DNA from 2 places in the Ideonella lacteola genome. Region 2 is predicted to be linked to the other one. Evidence: predicted binding sites of a transcription regulator. Region 2 holds the regulator's gene; the other holds the start of a gene.

The links. Region 2 encodes FNR, which switches genes on or off when oxygen is low (the NO sensors DNR and NnrR bind a similar motif). Its sites were predicted from a motif close to TTGATNNNNATCAA; they were not measured.
Region 1: AACH06_RS28225 (cation-translocating P-type ATPase) is a predicted target of FNR. The motif match lies at 2,553-2,566, and genes of this name have one in related genera.

Annotation. Positions count from the first base shown of each region.
Region 1 is NZ_JBBUTG010000033.1:40,997-48,400, forward strand. It holds gene AACH06_RS28205 (PilZ domain-containing protein) at 1-33, opposite strand, end outside; gene AACH06_RS28210 (glycerophosphodiester phosphodiesterase family protein) at 286-1,545, shown strand; gene AACH06_RS28215 (TraR/DksA family transcriptional regulator) at 1,653-2,018, shown strand; gene AACH06_RS28220 (ElaB/YgaM/YqjD family protein) at 2,073-2,390, opposite strand; gene AACH06_RS28225 (cation-translocating P-type ATPase) at 2,600-5,158, shown strand; gene AACH06_RS28230 (hypothetical protein) at 5,238-6,362, shown strand; gene AACH06_RS28235 (CBS domain-containing protein) at 6,393-6,905, opposite strand; gene AACH06_RS28240 (YgaP family membrane protein) at 7,120-7,311, shown strand; gene prs (ribose-phosphate diphosphokinase) at 7,354-7,404, shown strand, end outside.
Region 2 is NZ_JBBUTG010000012.1:121,941-129,344, forward strand. It holds gene ccoG (cytochrome c oxidase accessory protein CcoG) at 1-832, shown strand, start outside; gene AACH06_RS18590 (nitrogen fixation protein FixH) at 877-1,131, shown strand; gene AACH06_RS18595 (hypothetical protein) at 1,142-1,420, shown strand; gene fnr (fumarate/nitrate reduction transcriptional regulator Fnr) at 1,606-2,391, opposite strand; gene hemN (oxygen-independent coproporphyrinogen III oxidase) at 2,484-3,926, shown strand; gene AACH06_RS18610 (sulfite exporter TauE/SafE family protein) at 3,951-4,658, shown strand; gene icd (NADP-dependent isocitrate dehydrogenase) at 4,878-6,131, shown strand; gene AACH06_RS18620 (formylglycine-generating enzyme family protein) at 6,321-7,404, shown strand, end outside.

The sequences.
Region 1 (7,404 bases), on a different contig from region 2:
GTGCGCCAGCGCGAGCGCAAACAGCACAGTCATGTCGTTGTTTTTAGCCAGCGCGGCGCGAGGTGGGGTGCGCTGGACGGGCACATCGGTCACGCCGCAGCCATTGGCGCGGCGCCAGGCACCTGGACGGTGCGTCGGTGGCTGGCAGACGACCATGCGGGTGAGCCGAAGGGCCCCACCCGGCTGGCCGCGGATGTGCCTTCGTCGTTCATCGCGCTGACACGCGGGCGGCCTACGCTGCCAGCACGCCCATACCAACACGCAAACACCAATACGAGGATCAACATGCGTATCCCATCCGCCATCCACCACGTCGGTCTGGCAAGCCTGCTGCTGGCCGCAGGGCCGGCTTGTGCCGGCACCGGGCACAGCGCCTATCCGGTGGCATCGGTTCAACTCGGGCCGCGCCCTTTCTTCCTGGTCAATGACATGCCCGATGGCAAGCTGCAACGGCAGCTTCAGTCGTGTGCGAAATCGTTCCAGCACTACCGCGTGAGCGAGTTCTCGATCGGTCACCGCGGCGCGCCGTTGCAGTTTCCAGAGCACACCCGCGAATCGTATGAGGCCGCTGCGCGCATGGGCGCCGGCATCATCGAGTGCGACGTGGCCTTCACGAAGGACAAGGAGCTGGTGTGCCGCCACGCTCAAAACGACCTGCACACGACGACGAACATCCTGGCCACGCCGCTGGCCAGCAAGTGCTCGACGCCATTTCAGCCGGCCGTGTACGACAACGCCGGCAATCTGGTCACGTCGGCCAAGGCCGAATGCCGAACCAGCGACATCACGCTGGCAGAGTTCAAGACCCTGCGCGGCAAGATGGATGCGTTCAACCCGCGTGGCAAGACCGTTGACGAGTACATGGCCGGAACGCCCACCTTCCGCACCGACCTGTACTCGGGGCCGACGAGCGGCACGCTGATGACCCATGCGGAAAGCATCCAGCTCTTCAAGAAGCTGGGGGTGAAGATGACCCCCGAGTTGAAGACGCCCGTGGTGCCCATGCCGTTCGACGGCTTCAGCCAGCAAGACTACGCGCAAAAGCTCATCGACGAGTACAAGGCCGCAGGCATCGGTGCGGGGCGTGTCTACGCCCAATCGTTCTTGAAAGATGATGTGCTGTACTGGATCTCGAAAGAGCCCGCGTTCGGCAAGCAGGCGGTGTACCTCGATGACGCCGGCACGCCCGCCGACCTGCCGACCTCCAGCGACCTGAAGGCCTTCAAGGCCCAGGGCATCAACATCTGGGCGCCGCCCACCTGGGCCTTGTTGGCTCTGGATGCGGGCAACAACATCGTCCCATCGCAGGCCGCGAAAGATGCCAAGGCTGCTGGGCTCGGACTGATCACCTGGTCACTCGAGCGCAGCGGCATCCTGGCCGATGGCAACAACGGGTCGTACTACCAGACCATCGATGCGGCCATTCACCGCGAAGGCGATGTGCTGCGGGTGATCGACGTGCTCGCGCAGGATGTGGGCGTGATGGGCATCTTCAGCGATTGGCCGGCCACGGTGTCGTTCTACGCCAACTGCAAGGGCCTGTAGCGCCCACGGTGCGCCCCTGCTGCACCGAAGGGATGGCCCTCATTGAGGGCGATCAATACCGGGCTTGGCAGGGGTGCGAACAATGAAGTGTCTGAAAGGGGAACATCGTGGACACCGTGAGCATCACCCAGAACGATCTGAATGCATTGCGCAGCCAACTGATCGAGCGCGGGCTGGCCCTGCGTGCCGACATGCAGGCGGCCACCGCCGCACGGCAGGCCCATGAGGCCGGCGGTGAAGTGGAAGATCTGAAGGACCAGGCCGCCGAATGGCTGGAAGCCGAGGTTCAGGATGCCGAGGTGCTGCGCGACATCCACGAACTCACGCTCATCGAGCAGGCGCTGCAGCGAATGGGCGATGGCACCTACGGCGAGTGCGCCGAATGCGGTGAGCCCATCTCCATGAAGAGGCTGCGCGCGCTGCCGGCAGCGCTGCGCTGCGCCACCTGCCAAGCCGCCGTCGAGCGGCGCTGATCGTCGGCGGCTGGTGGCCGAGCCCGTGGGTACGGCGACCCACGGGTGCCGTGATCAGCGGCGAGCGACCAAGAAGCCCACCAGCAGGCCCACAGCCGCTGCGACACCCATCGCGCCATAGGGGTGCTCGTGGACGGTGTGATGAGCGGCCCGGGCGGCGCGGCGCGCACGGTAGAACGCCGCGTCTTCGAGCTCGTCGAGCTGGCTGCGCATGCGGCGGACCTGGTCTGCAAATTGATCGCGAACGCTGTCCAGCGCCTCGTCGCCTGTTTCCGCCGCTGATGCAAGCACCCGGTCGGCTTCGTCGATCATGCGTCGCAGGTGTTGAGCCATCTGGTCGCGGGTGTCTGAGATGGTCGAAGCGGTGTTCATGCGAAGTCCTTTCGTGGTGACGGGCAGAGGGCATGCCCTTGTTGCCATCGTAGGCAGCGAGGGCACCGTGGCCTTGCGCCCGCGCAAACTAGGGCGTGTTCACACTACGCATCGGGGCTCCGTAGTGTGAACACGCCCTAAGGCGCCTCGATGCTGCCGCGATTGACGAAGCTCAAGACGCCCGGGGCTGCAGGGCATAGCCTGCCACCATGCAAACCACGGCGCCGCTCGACCCACCCGCAGGCCTCACCTCGGCCGAAGCCGAAGCCCGCCTGCTTCGCGATGGCCCCAATGCGCTGCCCCCGGCCGATCACAAGTCGATCCTGCGCTCGGTGTGGGAAGCGGCCGGACAGCCGATGGTGCTCTTGTTGCTCGCGTGCACCGTGCTGTATGCGTTGCTGGGAAGTCTTTTCGACAGCGCGGTGCTGTCGGTGTCGATCGTTGCGGTCACTGCCATTTCGGTCATCCAGGAGCGGCGCACGCAACGCGTGCTGGAGGCCCTGAAAGGCTTGGCCAGCCCGCGTTGTACCGTGGTGCGCGACGGGCGACTGCTGCGCATTGCCAGCCGAGACCTTGTGGTCGGTGACCGTCTGCTGGCGCAAGAGGGCGATCGACTCGCGTGCGACGCTCGGCTGGTCGAGGTGCATGCCTTGCGCATCGACGAGTCGCTGCTGACCGGGGAATCGGTGCCGATCGACAAGGCCGTGGCGGCGGATGCCGACATGCTTTACGCCGGAACGCTGGTGGTGCAGGGCGACGGCGTGGCGATCGTGACGGCCACGGGTGCCCGCACGGCGTTGGGAAAGATCGGCGGTTCCCTGGCCTCGGTGCAGCCGCGGGTGAGCCGCTTGCATCTGGAGCTCAAGCGCATGGTGCGGGCAGTGGCGATCCTCGCCCTGGTGACCTGCTTGATCGCGGCAACCCTTTTCGCGCTGCGAGAAGGCTCGTGGAGTGCCGGCTTGCTGGTGGGGCTGACGCTGGCCATGTCCATCGTTCCGGAAGAGTTTGCCGTCGTCTGGACGGTGATGCTCGCGCTGGGGGCGTGGAGGCTCGCGCAGCAGAAGGTTCTCACGAGGCAGCCCCAGGCCATCGAGGCACTCGGCTCCACCACCGTGCTGTGCGTGGACAAGACCGGGACATTGACCTGCAACCGGATGGCCGTGGCAGCGCTGTTCAACGGCACACAGGCCTGGCTCGCGGCCGAAGGCGCGACGGCGTCGGGCTTCGACCGCCTCTTGAGAGGAGCCGCGCTGGCGAGCGTCCGCGAGGGCCTCGAGCCGATGGATCAGGCGATCTTCCGGGCGGATGTGTCGGCGGTGGCGACGCCTGCGCCCGATGCTTTGCTGTACCGCAGCGTGTTGGCGCCGAGGCGGCCCTTCGTGGTGCAGGGCTGGCGTATGGCGGCTCACCCCAGCGACGCCCTCCCGGAGGCCCGGCAAGCGGCGGCCTCCGAAGCCACCGTCGCGATCAAGGGCGCACCCGAGGCGGTGCTGGCCCGGTGTGGCGATGGCGAGCTGCCCGCCGGGTGGCGTGAGCACTGGCTGGACCAGGCCCGGCGCTGGGGCGAGCAGGGTTTGCGGGTGATCGCCGTGGCGGTGCAAGAGCATCACCGAGTCGAGCCAGGGCAGGCCTGGCCGGAAACAGGCTTCGTGCCGCTCGGGCTGATCGGGTTTCTGGATCCGCTGCGCGACGATGTGCTGCCCGCGCTCGAAGACTGCCGTCGCGCGGGTCTGCGGGTCGTGATGATCACCGGCGACGGTCCAGCCACGGCGCTGGCCATTGCCCAGCAGGCCGGGCTTGCGCGTCCTGAAGCGACCGTGCGTTCGGACGTGCTGACCGGACTGGCGATGGACGGCATGAACGAAGCCGCGCTTGAGTTGGCGGTCCGCCATGTGGCGGTGTTTGCCCGTGTGGCGCCCGCGCAGAAGCTTCGCATCGTGCAAGCGCTGCAGCGGCGCGGTGAAGTGGTCGCGATGACGGGCGACGGGGTCAACGATGGCCCGGCGCTTCGGGCCGCCGACATCGGGGTGGCCATGGGCGAGCGGGGCACGGATGTGGCCCGTGAGGCCGCCAGCCTGGTGCTGCTGGACGACCGCTTCGGCTCGCTGGTCGAGGCGGTTCGGGCAGGCCGGCGAATCTTCGTGAATCTGCAGCACGCCCTGGGCTACCTGTTCGCAGTGCACGTGCCCATCGTCGGCCTGTCGCTCTTGCCGCTGTTCGGTGGCCCGGTGCTGCTGTTGCCCATCCACGTGGTGTTGCTGGAGCTCATCATCGACCCGGCCTGTTCCCTGGTTTTCGAGGCCGAGCCGTTGGCCGCCGATGGCATGCGGCGCCCGCCTCGGCCGGCCGACGCGCCGTTGTTCACCCTGCGCGCCGTGGTTCGCGCGATGATGGTCGGCATGGCCTCGTTGGCGAGCGTGGTGCTGGTGCACTGGATCGGGCGTCGCAACGGTGCACCCGATGACGTGTTGCGCCTCGCCGCGCTGTCCACCATCGTGGTGGGCAATGTGGCCATGCTGCAGTGGTTCCTGGGGGGATTGCGTCGCGCGGGCCGTCCGAATTCGGCGTTTCATGGGCTGGTGCTGGGCATCGGCGTCATGGTCCTGCTCATCACGCTGGTGCCTGCGTTGCGTGGCGCCATGGGCTTTCCAGTGATGCTGGACCCGGTGTGGGGGCTGTCGGTAGCCTTGCCGGCGATGGCCTGGGCAGGGTGGCGGTGGGCGAGGTTGCGTGTCCGCCCCCACGTGCCACGTATCAGCGACGCGTGAGCGGCCTCTGTAGGGCAGCCCACCGCGGTGCAACGCGCGGATTTACCCCAACAATCCATCATCAGGAGCAGTCAACACCATGAGCACCACCCGCACGAACACCACCGCCCGCCGTCTCGCCCATCTGTATCGCGCACGATGGGCGGCCCGCATGGCGACCGCCGCGTTGGCCTGCGGCATCGGCATGGTGGTGGCGCCCGGCGTGGTTCACGCCGCCAAGCCTTCGCCGGCTTCTGATCTGGGCAGCCTGCATGGCGCCGACGCGTACGGATCGGCGCGCGCCGTCAACCGGGCGGGGCGCGTGGTCGGCAACGCCTACGACACCGAAACCGGCTCGACGCGGCAGGCGCAATGGTGGCAGGGTACTGTGGTCGCCTGGGGCGATTGCTGCGGTTCGGGGCTGGGTGTGCCGGTGGCCATCAACCGCACCGGCGAGGTCGCAGGCTACAACGAGGGAGGCTTCGACACCTACCCGGTGTACTGGAGCGCATCGGGCGTGGCGGTGGAGTTGCCCGGCCTGCCCGGGGGCAACACCCGCGGGGCTGCCCACGACATCAACGACGCCGGCTACGTGGCCGGCTACACGCGAGATGCCAATGGGCAAAGCCGGCACGCCGTGTTGTGGCGCGGCGGGGTGCTCGAAGTCGACCTGGGTTTCATGGGGCAGGCCGGGCCCGGGTATGCGAACCAGAGCATGGCCTATGGCTTGAACAACCAGAACGTCGTGGTGGGCACGGCGCTCATTGGCAATGACTACCATGCCTTCTCATGGCAAGACGGCGTTTTCACCGACCTGGGCCTGGGAGTAGCCCGCGAGGTGACAGACGATGGGCTGACCATCGCGGGCACCGCCCCGGGCGGCATGCCAGTGGTGTGGCGCGGTGGTGTGCGCAGCTACCTGCCGGCCTTGGGTGGCGGGGCGATCGCCTACGGACACACCTTGTCTGCCATGAACAACAAGGGGCAGGCCGTGGGGTTTGCGCCTGCGGTCAAGGCGCCCTACCTGGACACGGCCGTGCTGTGGCGCGGTGGCAAGGCGATCGATCTGGGCCGGTATCCCGGCGGCACGGTAAGCCGGGCCTACGGCATCAGCGATCAGGGCGTGGTGGTGGGCGAGGGCAACCTCGTGCCCAACGGTCCGATGCACGCCTTGCGCTGGACGCTGCGAGCCGGCGGTGTCGCCCAGGTGGAACTGCAGGACTGACGGCGTCCGCCAGCCCGGCCTCTGAATATTTCAGGCCTGCCAGCCTGCGGTGCCGTGGGGTCGAAAGATTGGGCGACGCTGCACCGGCGGCGGGGCCGGCCGCTGCTCGCTTTCGCGGGCAATGCCGGCACGCAGCGCGCCACTGAGCGTGGCGAGCTGGCCGGCCAGCGCTTCGAACACGTCATCGCTCGATATGACGCCCGCGAGCTGCTCTTCGCCCTCGATGACCAGCAGGCGACGGACGCCCGCGCGCTGCATGGCCATGACCGCGTCGCCGATCGAGCCGTTGGCCGCCACCGCGGCGATCTGTCGGCTGGCCAATTGGCCCACCCGCACGCTGCCGACGTCGAGGCCCTGGGCAATCACCTCGATCGCCAGATCGCGGTCGGTGACGATGCCCACCACATGCGGGTCGGTGGCCTCGTCGGCCGTGACCACGAGTGCACCCACGTGATGCGAGCGCATCAGCAGGGCCGCCTCTTGCAATGAGGCATTCTGGTCGATGGTGATGACGTGCTTGCTGCAGATGTCGGCGATGGTCATCGTGAATCTCCTGAAGTTCGAGTGGTGGGGGGCTGTCTTCACAGGCTATCCCGCTGTCTGGGTTGTCGCTTGAGCCGCGTCAATCACTGATCAGCCGGCGCGGGGCGCGTGGCGCGGTCCCGCAGGCACTGGCGCCCTGGCTTGATCTGCGTCAGGCCCGTGCGGTGCCGTTCGCGTCCCAATGTGTCCTGTTGTCATTCACCAGGAGCCGAGCATGAACCGCAATGAAGGAACCTTGGACCGAGCCGCGCGCGGCATCGCAGGCGTTGCACTCATCGGCCTCGCTGCCACCGGTGTCATCGGGGTGTGGGGCTGGATCGGCGTGGTGCCCTTGCTGACCGCCGCCGTCGGCTGGTGCCCGCTCTACACCGTTTTGGGCATCAACACCTGCGGCATCCAACGGTAAGCCCGCCGCACATTGCCGCGCGTGGGCATGACAGGAGACGGCGTGCCCGCACCCGTGGTGCTGGGCCTTGGGGGTTCGGCGCTCGCTGCGGGT
Region 2 (7,404 bases):
CGGCTTCGCCACCTACGGCAATGCAGGCTACATGCGTGAGCAGGTCTGCAAGTACATGTGCCCGTATGCGCGCTTCCAGAGCGCGATGTTCGACCGCGATACGCTGATCATCAGCTACGACCCCGAACGCGGAGAGCCCCGTGGCTCGCGCTCGCGCAAGGCCGATCCGAAGCAACTGGGCCTGGGCTCGTGCATCGATTGCGGCTTGTGCGTGCAGGTTTGCCCCACCGGCATCGACATCCGCAAGGGCCTGCAGTACGAGTGCATCGGCTGCGCCGCCTGTGTGGACGTGTGCGACGGGATCATGGACAAGATGGCCTACCCGCGCGGGCTGATCCGGTACGCCACCGAGAACAGCATGTCCGAGCACCTGGGCTGGCGGCAGATCATCGCCCGGATCATTCGGCCGCGGGTGCTGATCTACACGGCCGTGATGCTGCTCATCGCCGGGGCCTTCGTCGGCAGCCTGGCGGTGCGCAGCCCGTTCAGGGTGGATGTGGTGCGTGATCGTGCGGCGCTCGCGCGTCTGGTCGACGACGGCTACATCGAGAACGTCTATCGCCTGCAGGTGATGAACGTCACCGAAGCGCCCCAGAGCTACCGCGTGACGGTGGAAGGCCTGCCCGGCGTGGCCATCGAGCGGGGGGCCGCGCTGAGCCTGCAGGGCGCCGAAGCCCGCTGGCTGACCGTGGCCGTGAGGGTTCCTCCCGAGGCGGCCAACCAGGCGGGCACCGGTGCCCACCCGATCGTCTTCCACATCGAACGCCTGGCCGCAGGCAACGCCAATTCGGCGCGTGTCAGTGAAAGATCCAGCTTCGTGGTGCCGCGATAGCGCTTAGGATGGGCCGACAACTCATGCACACCCAAGGAGACACGATGAATTCCTCGACTGCTCGTGAACCGGCCGTGGATTCGCCAGTGTGGTGGCGGCTGCCGATTGTCTGGATGGTGATTGGCGGCCCGCTGGCCGTGGTGGTGGCCAGCCTGGCCACTGCATTCATCGCAGCGCGAGGCGCCGATCCGGTGCTCACGCTGCAAGAGCGTGGCGGTGTCAGTGAGAAAGCGGCCACGCCGGATTCGTTGACACCGGCGCTGCAGGCCCGCAACCACGCCGCCACGGCCAAGCCCTGAGGCCGCAGCCATGGCCACCCTCCCAGTTCCCCAGGAGGTGACGGCGCATGCGGCACCTACCGGCCCCGCGCGTTGGATCTGCATTTTCTGGCCGGCCTTCGTGATGGCCGGTGTGCTCGAGGCCTTGGTGTTCACGCTGGTGGACCCGGGCGAGCTGCACTGGTTTGGCAGCACACCCGTCACCTGGGAGCCGACCACGTTGTATTCGGTGGCGTTCCTCGTCTTCTGGATGGTGATCTCGATGGCTTCGGCGCTCACGCAGTTCCTGGTTCACCCAGAAACGCAGTGACTGCCGGCGGGGCGTGGCGGATGCGCCGCCGTCGTCACCGACAAAGAACTCACCGACAAAGAAAACGGCCCGGGTATTCCGGGCCGTTGTCGTTTTGCGTGGGCGCTCTGGAGTGAGCGCTCTGGAGTGAGCGCTCTGGACTGGGCACTCTCGGGCGAGCTCGATCTGCTGGGCGCCTTCGTGCCTCAGCAGGTGGCGCCGTTGACCAACTGCTGCAGCCCCGCCTGATCGAGGATGCGGATGTGCCGCTGCTTCACCTCCAGCAGTCCGTCGTCCTGGAACTTCGAGAAGGTGCGGCTCACCGTCTCGAGCTTGAGGCCGAGGTAGCTGCCGATCTCTTCGCGCGTCATGCGCAGCACCAGCGCCGAAGGTGAAAAGCCGCGCGCCTGCAGGCGTTGGGTCAGGTTCAGCAAGAACGCGGCCAGGCGTTCTTCCGCCCGCATGCTGCCCAGCAGCAGCATCACCCCGTGATCGCGCACGATCTCGCGGCTCATGATCTTGTGGAACTGGCGCTGCAGGTCGACGAATTCGCGCGACAGCCGCTCCAGATCGGCAAAGGGGATCACGCAGACCTGTGAGTCCTCCAGTGCCACCGCGTCGCACGAGTGCGAATCGCCGCTGATGCCATCCAGGCCGAGCAACTCGCCCGCCATCTGGAAGCCGGTGACCTGGTCTCGACCATCCTCGGCCGAGACGCAGGTCTTGAAGAAGCCCGTGCGCACCGCATAGAGCGACTGGAACGGCTCGCCAGCGCGGAACAGGGCGTCGCCTCGGCGGACGCTGCGGCGCGTGGCCACCAGCTTGTCCAGGCGCTCGAGCTCCTGTGTGGTGAGCCCCAGGGGCAGGCACAGCTCACGCAGGTTGCAGCTGGAGCACGCGACCTTGAATGCGCAATTTCTTTCGGTATGGCCACCCACCGGTGGGGGGCTCGGCTGGATCGATGCAATGACTTCAGTGGTGGGCATGACCATCCTCAATGACGGGGAGATTTTTCTCCCGGCGCCGCGTGTCGGGCTTGCGCAAGATCAAGTGGTGGGGACGCGGGCAGCGGCACGATCGCGGCATGGAAGACTCCACCGTTGCCGCCACGCCCGTGGCCACCGACGCCAGCGCGCCCCCGATCGACGTTCTGCCGATGCCGCTGCTCAAGCGCTTCGACGTGCCGGGGCCGCGCTACACCTCGTATCCCACCGCCGATCGTTTCGTCGAAGCCTTCGGCCCGGCCGACTATGAGCAGGCCCTGCGCCAGCGCGCCGAGGGGGCCAGCGTCGGTGCCCGGGCGGCGCTGTCGCTGTATGTGCACATCCCGTTCTGCGAATCGGTTTGCTACTACTGTGCGTGCAACAAGGTCATCACCAAGCATCACAGCCGGGCCGCCGAATACCTGCTTGCCTTGCGCGCCGAGATCGCGATGCACGCCAAGGCCCTGGGGTCGGCCCAACCGGTGTCGCAGGTTCACCTCGGCGGCGGTTCGCCCACCTTCCTGAGCGACGAAGAACTCCAAGGCCTGATGGCCGAGCTGGGCGATGCCTTCCGTATCCTGCCGGGCGCCGAGGTGTCGATCGAGGTTGACCCGCGCACCGCGTCCCCCGAGCGGCTGGCCGCGTGGCGGCGAATGGGCTTCAACCGCATCAGCTTCGGCATCCAGGATTTCGACCCCGACGTGCAGAAGGCGGTTCATCGCGTGCAGTCGTTCGAATCGGTGCGGGGCCTGATGCGCGCGGCCCGCGAACTGGGCTTCGAATCGATCAATGCCGATCTCATCTACGGCCTGCCCAAGCAGACGCCGGCGTCGTTCGCCCGCACGGTGGCGCAGGTGGGCGAGCTTCGGCCGGATCGTATTGCGCTCTATGCCTACGCGCACCTGCCACTGCGCTTCAAGCCGCAGCGGCGCATCGAGCCGTCGACGCTGCCGCCGCCGGGTGACCGGGTGTCGATGCTGTCCGGCGCCATCGCCAGCTTCCTGGGCCATGGCTACAGCTACATCGGCATGGACCACTTCGCGCTGGCCGACGATGCGTTGGCGGTGGCCAAGCGCCAGGGGCGTCTGCACCGCAACTTCCAGGGCTACAGCACCCAGCCGGATTGCGACCTGGTGGCGCTCGGCGTCTCGGCCATCGGCCGGATGGGGGCCACCTACAGCCAGAACGCCAAGACGCTGCCCGAGTACTACGACGCGATCCACCGCGGCCAGTTCGCCACCGTTCGCGGCCTGGCGCTCACGCGGGATGATCTGCTGCGCCGCGCGGTGATCATGGCGCTGATGTGTCAGGGCAGGGTCGAATTCGAATCCATCGAGCTGGCCTACCTGGTCAAGTTCCGCGACCACTTCCGGGCCGAGTTGAACGAGCTGGCGGCTTTCGAGGCCGAAGGGCTGGTGACCATCGAGTCCGATTCGGTACAGGTGACGGCGCCGGGTTGGTTCCTGGTGCGCGCGATCGCGATGGTGTTCGACAAGCACCTGCAAGCCGATCGCGTGCGCGAGCGCTTCTCGCGCATCATCTGAGAGGCTGGGCGAGGGCACGGGGCGATGAACGGCGCCTTGGTATTGACCGCGCTGCTGATGGGCCTGGCGGGCTCGGTGCACTGCGTGGCCATGTGCGCTGCACCCAGCGCGGCGGGTGTGCGGGCCTGCGGCGCCGGTCGGCGCGAGGGCTGGGCAGCGTTTCATGCCGGCCGGCTCGTGGCCTACACGCTGGCGGGCGCGCTGGCGGCGGCCAGTGTCGGGGCCGTGTCGCGCTGGAGCGCGCTGAGCCCGGCCCTGAGGCCCATCTGGGCGGTGCTGCACGTGGCGGCGCTGGCGCTCGGCCTGTGGCTGCTGGTTCGCGGTCGCCAGCCCGAGTGGCTGGAACGGGCAGGGCGCACACCCACCTCGGCGGCCCGGCCGGATGCGCAGGGCTGGCAACGCATGCGGGGCCCGGTCAAGGCCGGTGGCCTGGGTCTGGCCTGGGTGACGTGGCCGTGCGGGCTGCTGCAATCGGCGCTGGTCGTGGCCGCGCTGGCCAACGATTCCATGGGCGGCGCTGCGGTCATGCTGGTCTTTGGGTTGGCGACGGCGCCGGCGCTGGGCGTGGCGCCGTGGCTGTGGGCCCGGTGGAGCGCCGCCAGTGGCCGCAGCATCACCGCCGGTGTGGAAGCCGGTGCCATCCGCCTGGCGGGGGCCTTGCTGGCCGGCGCCTCGGTGTGGGCGCTGGGCCACGACGTGCTGACCCGCCTGGTGGCGTTCTGCCTGAGCTGATGGGTGCTCGACTCACTACCCTTCCCGGCGAGGTTCCCGGGGCTTTCCTGCGTTTTTCCGACAGTTTTCTGGCGTTTGAGAGCGGCAGCGCCGGGCGTCAGAGGCCCGACCGGACCGTCTCCAGGGTGGTCAGCCGGGTGACAGGTCGGCTGAACTAGAATTTCGGGTTCCGAAAACCCTTTTCACAACCTCCTACACGGAGCGCGGAGCTTGGCAAGCATGTACCAGCACATCAAGGTGCCCGAGGGCGGGCAGAAGATCACCGTGAATGCGGACTTCTCGCTCAACGTCCCGAACAACCCGATCATTCCGTACATCGAGGGTGATGGCACCGGCTTTGACATCACGCCGGTGATGATCAAGGTGGTGGACGCAGCGGTCGCCAAGGCCTATGGCGGCGCCAAGAAGATCCACTGGATGGAGATCTACGCCGGCGAGAAGTCGACCAAGGTCTACGGCCCCGACGTGTGGCTGCCCGAAGAGTCGCTCGCCGCACTGCGCGAGTTCGTCGTCTCGATCAAGGGCCCGCTGACCACGCCCGTGGGCGGCGGCATCCGTTCGCTGAACGTGGCCCTGCGCCAGGAGCTCGACCTGTACGTCTGCCTGCGCCCGGTGCAGTACTTCGCTGGCGTGCCTTCGCCGGTGAAGGAGCCGCAGAAGGTCGACATGGTGATCTTCCGCGAGAACTCGGAAGACATCTACGCCGGCGTCGAGTGGGAAGCTGAGAGCGAGAAGGCCAAGAAGGTCATCAAGTTCCTGATCGAGGAAATGGGCGTCAAGAAGATCCGCTTCCCCGACACCTCGGGCATCGGCGTGAAGCCGGTCTCGCGCGAAGGCACCGAGCGTCTGGTGCGCAAGGCCATCCAATACGCGATCGACAACGACAAGCCCAACGTCACCATCGTCCACAAGGGCAACATCATGAAGTTCACCGAAGGTGGCTTCCGTGATTGGGCCTACGCCCTGGCCCAGAAGGAATTCGGCGCCGAGCTGATCGACGGCGGCCCGTGGTGCAAGTTCAAGAACCCGAAGACGGGCAAGGACATCATCGTCAAGGATTCGATCGCCGACGCCTTCCTGCAGCAGATCCTGCTGCGCCCGGCCGAATACTCGGTGATCGCCACCCTGAACCTGAACGGTGACTACATCTCCGATGCGCTGGCCGCGCAAGTGGGCGGCATCGGCATCGCCCCGGGCGCCAACCTGTCGGACTCTGTCGCCTGCTTCGAAGCCACCCACGGCACCGCCCCGAAGTACGCCGGCAAGGACTACGTGAACCCGGGTTCCGAGATCCTCTCGGCCGAGATGATGCTGCGCCACATGGGCTGGATCGAAGCCGCCGACCTGATCATCAGCTCGATGGAAAAAGCCATCCAGAGCAAGAAGGTCACCTACGACTTCGCCCGCCTGATGGACGGCGCGACGCAGGTCTCCTGCTCGGGCTTCGGCCAGGTGATGATCGAGAACATGTAAGTTCTCCCGGCGCGGGCGCCTCGTGCTCCCGCGGCCCAAGCAACCCCGGCCCGCTCGCGCGGCCCGGGGTTTTTTGTTGTTGGCGGTCTCGGAGACCGCGGTGGGTTGGCCCTATCAACGCCCAAGACGCAGAACGCGTCCGTGCAACTACCGTTCGCCAGCGTGCGCACGGACGGTCAGAATGAAAGGGTGAAATCGCTTTCAAACACCATCGTCGGCCTGCTGTGCCGAACCGGGCGGCCGGCCGCTTGCGCCGCGGCTGCGCTGACACTGACAGGGGCTGCCATGGCGCAGGGGCAAGAGGTGAAGATCGAGGTGCGGGGCAGCCAGATCGCTGGCCCCGCGCAGCAAGACCTGGGTGAGCCTGACTGGATGGCCCGCCTGAACAACTGGAAGCGCGATGTCGCGGGCACCCGCGATGCGTGGTGGCAGGCGATGCAGGCCTGGCGTCAGGAACAGCGGCAACGTCTGGGTCACGACGGCGCGCGCTATGGCCGTGCCGACCTGCAGTGGACGCAGCGCAGCTTCGTGCAGCCCCAAGCGATGGTCGAAGACCGATACCTGTACGACCCCCAGCAGCGCCGCTACACGGTCGATCGCTACCTCGATGATCTCGAGAAGCGCTACGGCGGCATCGACAGCGTGCTGATCTGGCCCATCTATCCCAACATCGGCATCGACAACCGCAACCAGCTCGACATGCTGCGCGACATGCCGGGCGGCGTGCCTGCTGTGCGCGCGATGGTCGACGACTTCCACCGGCGGGGCGTGCGGGTGTTCTTCCCGGTGATGCCATGGGACACGGGCACCCGAGACGAAGGGCGCCCGCTGGCCGAGGCGGCGGCGCGGCTGGTGGCCGAGCTGGGCGGTGACGGGATCAATGGCGACACCATGGACGGCCTGCCGCGCGAGTACCGCGAGGCCGCCGATGCGACCGGCCACCCGATCGCGCTCGAGCCCGAGCTGGCGTTGCGCGACGATGCGATGCTGGCCCACAACCAGCTCACCTGGGGCTACTGGGAGACACCGTTCGTCCCGCTGGTGAGCAAATGGAAGTGGCTGGAGCCGCGCCACATGGTGCACGTGGCCGACCGCTGGGCGACCGATCGGCACCAGATCTTTCAGGCCGCGTTCTTCAACGGCACCGGCATCCAGAGCTGGGAGAACATCTGGGGCTGGTGGAACGGGCTCACGCCTCGCGACGGCGAGATCCTGCGCCGCATCAGCCGCATCTACCGAGCCTGGCCCGAGCTTCTGGTCAGCGCAGACTGGA